3 regions of the Thermosipho africanus Ob7 genome follow, and region 2 is predicted to be linked to each of the others. Evidence: riboswitches for the same ligand, from Rfam matches in the RefSeq annotation. Region 2 holds a riboswitch; each other region holds the start of a gene.

Region 1 (2,267 bases), on a different contig from region 2:
TTATCTTTTTCCAACAACAGTTTCTGCGGATTTTAAAATGTTAGAAAAGGTTATTAAAAAATTTTCTTCAGCAAAGCATTCTTCACTATTTTATTTACATCTTGAAGGGCCCTTTATAAACAAAGAAAGGGCTGGAGCTCAAAACAAGAAGTATATAACTGATTTTGATGGAAAAATTATAGACCTTGAAAGAATAAAAATTATGACAATTGCACCAGAAATTAAAGGTTTTTTTGAACTTTTGAAAATACTAAAAGAAAATAAAGTAGCAGCATCTATAGGGCATTCAAATGCTACATTTGATATTTTCAAAAAAGCATATGAGGCTGGAGTAAATAGGATAACGCATTTTCCAAATGCTCTACCACAACTTCACCACAGAGAAATAGGGATTGTTGGTGGCGTATTTCTTTATAAACCATTTGTTGAGATTATTCCAGATTTAATACATCTTTCGCAAGATTTTTTAAGACTTGTATATAAATTACTTGGACCTGATAGGATAATTCTTGTAACAGATAGTATTTCTGCAGCAGGTTTAAAGGATGGGATATATGACCTTGGAGGGTTACTGGTTAAAGTCAAAGATGGTATAGCAAGGCTAGAAAATGGTGCGCTTGCTGGGAGTACTCTGAAATTTAGTGATGGACTGAGAAACTTTAAAAAGGTTACTAATTGCTCATTAAAGGATTTATCAAAGGTATCTTCTTATAACGCTCTAAAGAGCGTAGGTATAGATGGGGGAAGAATAAAGGAAGGATATCCTGCAAAATTTGTGCTTTTAAATCAAGATTTGCAAATAATCAAAGTTTATAACTAAAAGTCTAAGTTGATAAAGGTAAAAATTGGTGGTATAATGCATACAGAAAATTGAATATAATGTTAACACCTTGGGTACCAAAGCGGTTTAAAAGGGAACGCCGGTGAAAGGCCGGGGCTGCCCAGCAACCGTAACCGGGGACGAAATCCACAGAATGCCACTGGGAGTATTTCCTGGGAAGGCGTGGAGAGTAGGTTGATCCGGGAGCCGGGAGACCTGCCTAAGGTGTAGCAATTCCACAAAAGCTAGGGGCTTTTTGTGGAAATTTTTGTTTAGATATATTCAAAGGGGGGATTTTGTGGATTTAAAACAAAAGGTTATTGATAGGCTAAATAACTTAACAAAACCGGTTAGAAGTCTTGGATATCTAGAAGACATCGCACTAAAGATGGCACTTATTCAAAACAAAGAAATTCCAGAATTGTTTAACGACAAGAGAGTATACGTCTTTGCATCAGATCATGGTGTTGTAGAAAATGGAGTTTCTGCATATCCTAAGGATGTTACTTATCAAATGGTTTTTAACTTTTTAAATGGTGGTGCTGCAATAAATGTCTTTTCAAGACATGTTGGTGCAAAGGTTTATGTGGTTGATGCAGGCGTTGATTATGATTTTCAAGATAATCATTCATTGATAAAAATGAAGGTCGGTTATGGTACAAAAGATTTTACAAAAGGTCCTGCAATGAGTAGAGAGGAAGCAGAAAAGTGCATTGAGCTTGGTAAAAAAATAGCAAGAGAGGCAATAGAGGAAGGAGCAGATCTTCTTGCTGTGGGGGATATGGGGATAGGGAACACCACAACCGCTTCTGCGATTGCTGTTGCATTTGGATACAACATTGATGATATTATCGACATTGGAACACCGCTTGATAGCGAAGGAATTAAAAGGAAAAGAGAGGCAATATTAAGAGCAATTGAAGTTAACAGGCCTGATCCAAATGACCCAATAGATGTTCTTTCAAAGGTTGGAGGATACTGCATAGGTGAAATGGCAGGATTTATACTTGAAGCTGCACACTCTAAAGTTCCTGTCGTAATTGATGGTTTTCCCACCACTTCGGCATTTTTAATTTCCTACTATTTAGACAAAGATGTTATAAATTACGTATTTAGTGGACACAAATCTTACGTAAAAGGTCACAAAGTTATATTGGATTCTTTAAATTTGCGTCCTATTCTCGATCTTGATATGAGACTTGGTGAGGGAACAGGAGCAGTTCTTTCTATGCCACTTATAGAAGCAGCTATAAAGATGATAAGGGAGATGGCTACCTTTGACTCAGCCAATGTTTCAAAGGGAATTGACCAGAATTTGGAGGATGTAAAATGAAGGGTATATTATTGGTTGCTCATGGTAGTAGAGTTCAAGAAACAAAAGAGATTGTATACAGATATTTTGAAGACTTACAAAGAAAATACAAAAATTGCAAATTGGGCTTTATGG
Region 2 (2,267 bases):
ATTTGTAAAAAAAGCTTGTAAAGAAAATAACGTTGAGCTAATACCAGTTGATAGTGAACATTCTGCAATTTTTCAGATATTTGATGAAAGTGTGGTAAAGATATTAATAACTGCATCTGGTGGTGCAATAAGAGATAAAGAAAATATAGATGATTTATCAGTCGAAGATATATTAAACCATCCAGTTTGGAGTATGGGTAAAAAAATAACTGTAGATTCTTCAACAATGGTAAATAAAGCATTTGAAGTAATTGAAGCTTTCGAACTCTTTGAATTGGAAAATATTGAGGTAAAAATACATCCAACTGGAACAGTTCATGGAGCTGTATTTTTAAAAGATGGGACTGTAAAAATTCATTTTGGATTTCCAGATATGAAAATTCCAATTTCTTACTCACTAAGTTATCCAAATAGATTATACGAAAATAAAAATTGGCCAAATTTTGAAAGTAAAAATTTTATATTTGAAGATGTAAATCCCTCAAAATATCCTGCTTTTTTCTATGGAAGAAGTATAATTAAGGAACTTGCAAAAAGAATAGCCTTCAATGCAGCTGACGAAATTGCTGTAGAAAAATTCCTAAATGGTCAAATAAAATTTTCAAAAATAGCTGATATAGTCATAAACACATGCGAAAAAATAAATGGAAATATAAATGATTTTAAAGAAATTTTTGAAATAGACAAGATTGCAAGACAAATTGCAAAAGAACAATATTAGTGTTATAATCTATTTGCAGCAACTTAATATTTTCCCTTTCAAATAAGGGAAGCCGGTGAAAGTCCGGCACGGGGACGCCACCGTAACCGGGGACGAAATCCACAAAATGCCACTGGGATATTTCCTGGGAAGGCGTGGAGAGTAGGATGATCCGGAAGTCGGGATACCTTATTTGAAAGGAAAGCAATCCACCTTTGCGGTCCCTAAGGGTGGGCATTTTTCTTTAAAATATTATATAGGAGGGATAAAGGATGAAAAGATTGGCTATTTTTTTAAGTGTCTTATTAACTACATTTATATTTGCACTCTCTATTGTTGATGATGCCGGAAGATTGGTAAGCTTTGATAAAATACCTGAAAGGATAGTTTCTGCTGCTCCAAGCTCTACAAAATTTCTTGTAAAACTTGGTCTTGGAGAGAATATAGTTGGTGTTACAGATTGGGATTCTTTTAATGCTGAAAAAATTGGAAATATGGTACCACTAAACATAGAAAAAATTATTTCATTAAATCCTGACATTGTAATCACTTTCGGTGGTTTTCAACTTCCAGAAGTTCAAAAGCTAGAAAAATTCGGTATTAAAGCACTTGTTTTAAATCCTACAACACTAAATGACGTTGCAAGAGATGTAATGCTTCTTGGAAATGTATTTGGTAAAGAACAAATAGCATCTGAAATTGCAAATAAAATAAAACAAACAATTTCAGACTATGGTGTAAAGAGCTCAAAAGTGCCTCTTGAAAAAAGACCAAAAGTCTTTTTCACAATAACAGTTCCAAATAATGAAACAAAAGACCTTTGGACTGCAGGAACTGGCTCTTATGTAAATGAATTGATTACATACGCAGGTGGAGTAAATATTTGTGCTCCTTATTCTGGTAATAATGGATGGTTCTCTGTAAATTGGGAATTTTTAACATACAATGATCCTGATATAATAATTGTCGCATCATACATTAGCGCAGATGAAACTATAAAGCAAATAAAATCGCATGAAATATTTAAAAACCTTAAGGCCGTTAAAAACAACAAAATATTTGTTATTGATGGCAACGACATAAGCTCAATATCTCCAGATATAGTAAAATATCTTGAAATTTTTTATAACTTCTTTTATGGAGGAAAATAATGACTAAAATAAACATTTATAAGACTGGAAGGATCATCCTTCCAGTCTTGTTCTTCTTAGTAATTCTTATAAATCTTTCTATAGGAACTGTGAAAATTCCAATCTCTCAAATATTTAATCCTGAAAATGAGAAAATAAAATTCCTCATATGGAATGTTAGATTTCCAAGAATATTAATGAGCCTAATAGCTGGTTCAGGCCTTGCACTTGTTGGAAACATCTACCAAACAATTATGAAAAATCCACTTGTTGATCCTTATCTAATTGGTACATCTTCAGGGGCCGGTTTTGGTGCAGTTTTAGCACTTTATGTTGCTGTTTCATTGAACAGAACCGTCAGTGTCAATGTATTTTCTTTTGCATTTTCATTACTTGCTTCACTATTAACAATTATTCTTGCAAAAAGAAAGAGAATA
Region 3 (2,267 bases), on a different contig from region 2:
ATTAAATAAACGGATAATGCCGCACCTGTTCCTTCACCAAGCCTCATATCAAGATCTAAGATAGGCCTTACACCTAGGCTATCCAAAATGACTTTATGCCCTTTTACTTTTGATAAATGTCCGAAAAAGGCGTAATCTAAAACTCTTTCATTTATCTTATACGCTAGGTAAAATCCGGCGGTTGTTGGAAATCCGTCTATAACCACGGGGACTTTATTTTTAAAAGCTTCTAAGATGAAACCTGCCATTTGACCTATGCAGTATCCACCAACCTTAGAGAGAACATCAATTGGATCATTTGGATTTGGCCTATTTATTTTCAAAGCTTTCTTTACAATATTTCTTTTCTTTATTACAGAAGAAGGAGGAATAGGTGTTCCAATATCGGTTATTTTATTCACATCAAAGCCAAATGAGGCAAATATTGCGGTTGCCGTTGTTGTATTTCCAATACCTTTGTCACCTATTACAAGTAAATCTGCTCCTTGGCTTATAGCTTTTTTTGCAACTTTCATTCCATATTCAATACATGTAATTGCTTCTTCTCTTGTCATTGCAGGCCCCATTGAAAAATCTTTTGTGCCATATCCTACTTTCATTTTTATCAATGAAGGATTATCTTCAAAATCATAATCTACGCCACTATCTACTACAAAAAATTTAAGCCCCATATGTCTTGCAAAGACGTTTATACCTGCACCACCTTTAAAATAATTTAAAACCATTTGATAGGTCACGTTTTTAGGATACGCAGAAACTCCGTTTTGTACTACTCCATGATCTGCTGCAAATACATAAACTCTTTTGTCCTTGAACATTGGCAATGGAATTTGCTTTTTTATTTTAAAAAGTTTACTGGCAAGTTCTTCAAGATATCCTGCCTCGTTCATTTTAATTCCCCCTTGAGTATGTTTGAAAGTATTTTTGAAAAATTATCGAAATTATCTATATAATATAGATTGGTCTGTACTTTTAAATCTGAACTGCCAAACCCTTTTGGACCTGTAAAAAATTGAGACATGTAGAGTGAAATCTTTTCCTCGCATTTTGTTTCTGAAGAAACCATTACAACTGATTTTACGTTTGATTTATCGAGAAGATAGTCAATATGCCAGTGCAACTTTTTATTTTTGGACAGGTGCCTAGATACTCTTTTTTCAATATTGTTCATAGCAGAGCCTACATATACGTAAGTACCTTTTTTTAGATTCCATTTTTTTATTTTGGTATCTATTGGCAATTCAATTAATAGTAAGTAGCATCCTTTCATATTTTCACCTTAATAAAAACAAAAATTTCCCCGAAATGCCCTAGCATTCGGGAAGTGACTTTCATCATAGGCAGGTCTCCCGGCTCCCGGATCAACCTACTCTCCACGCCTTCCCAGGAAATACTCCCAGTGGCATCCTGTGGATTTCGTCCCCGGTTACGGTTGCTGGGCAGCCCCGGCCTTTCACCGGTGTTCCCTTAACCTATGATGGTTTTCTATATTATATACTATAAAAGGCCGGTTAGCCCGGCCTTTTGGTCGGGGTGACTGGACTTGAACCAGCGACCTCTTGCGCCCCATGCAAGCGCGCTAGCCAACTGCGCTACACCCCGATACACTAAAATTATATTCTATCTTTCTTTTTATGTCAAACTATATCAGTCTTTTTTAAGTTTGTAAAAAGTTGAATTTTGATAAAAATCCTGCTTTTTTGTGTTAAAATAAAACGTGGGAGGCGTTTTTTTGATGTTTAGATTTTATTTAAAATACTTTTTGATAGCTTTTATCATATTTGCATTTTTTCCCATATCCTTTTATTATTTATCATATCCTAAAGGAGTAAAAATAGTAAAGGCGGAGAATGGAATTTCTCTTCCGATTTCTTCAACTCTAAATTCAAGAAGGACATTCCATTTGAAATTTCAAATTCCAAATGGATATAGTTATGTATATTTCCCATATGTTGATTGTTCATATATTAAAGTCTATTCTTCAGGGAAATTAATTGGAAAATATGGATTTAACGATAGAAATGCGCATTCTTGGTTTGTGCCGATGTTGTTTGAGATTCCAAATAATATAAATAGCTTGGAAGTTGAAATTAGCGGAGTTTATTCAATAGGGCTTGATAGTTTTTATTTGATAAAAGAGGGTGAAAGAAAAAAATATGTCTTTTTAAGATTTTTAACGGATAATTTAATAAATATATCGATAGGTCTTGTGTTAACTCTTGGTATACTGCTTTTAATGCTTTCGAAAAACGCAAATTTTTTGCGAA

Evidence for each region. Region 2 has a riboswitch for cobalamin ahead of OB7_RS01615 (ABC transporter substrate-binding protein). Riboswitches for the same ligand answer to the same signal wherever they lie in the genome.
Region 1: it holds a riboswitch for cobalamin, as region 2 does, so the genes downstream of both, cobT (nicotinate-nucleotide--dimethylbenzimidazole phosphoribosyltransferase) here and OB7_RS01615 (ABC transporter substrate-binding protein) in region 2, are expected to answer to the same signal.
Region 3: it holds a riboswitch for cobalamin, as region 2 does, so the genes downstream of both, OB7_RS08340 (GIY-YIG nuclease family protein) here and OB7_RS01615 (ABC transporter substrate-binding protein) in region 2, are expected to answer to the same signal.

What each region holds. Positions count from the first base shown of each region.
Region 1 is NZ_NKRG01000008.1:51,332-53,598, forward strand. Features, by position in the region: gene nagA (N-acetylglucosamine-6-phosphate deacetylase) at 1-820, shown strand, start outside; cobalamin riboswitch at 876-1,058, shown strand; gene cobT (nicotinate-nucleotide--dimethylbenzimidazole phosphoribosyltransferase) at 1,119-2,153, shown strand; gene OB7_RS08425 (sirohydrochlorin chelatase) at 2,150-2,267, shown strand, end outside.
Region 2 is NZ_NKRG01000001.1:312,345-314,611, reverse strand. Features, by position in the region: gene OB7_RS01620 (1-deoxy-D-xylulose-5-phosphate reductoisomerase) at 1-721, shown strand, start outside; cobalamin riboswitch at 746-910, shown strand; gene OB7_RS01615 (ABC transporter substrate-binding protein) at 973-1,851, shown strand; gene OB7_RS01610 (FecCD family ABC transporter permease) at 1,851-2,267, shown strand, end outside.
Region 3 is NZ_NKRG01000008.1:34,423-36,689, forward strand. Features, by position in the region: gene cobT (nicotinate-nucleotide--dimethylbenzimidazole phosphoribosyltransferase) at 1-890, opposite strand, end outside; gene OB7_RS08340 (GIY-YIG nuclease family protein) at 887-1,270, opposite strand; cobalamin riboswitch at 1,323-1,491, opposite strand; tRNA gene OB7_RS08345 (tRNA-Pro) at 1,526-1,602, opposite strand; gene OB7_RS08350 (GGDEF domain-containing protein) at 1,736-2,267, shown strand, end outside.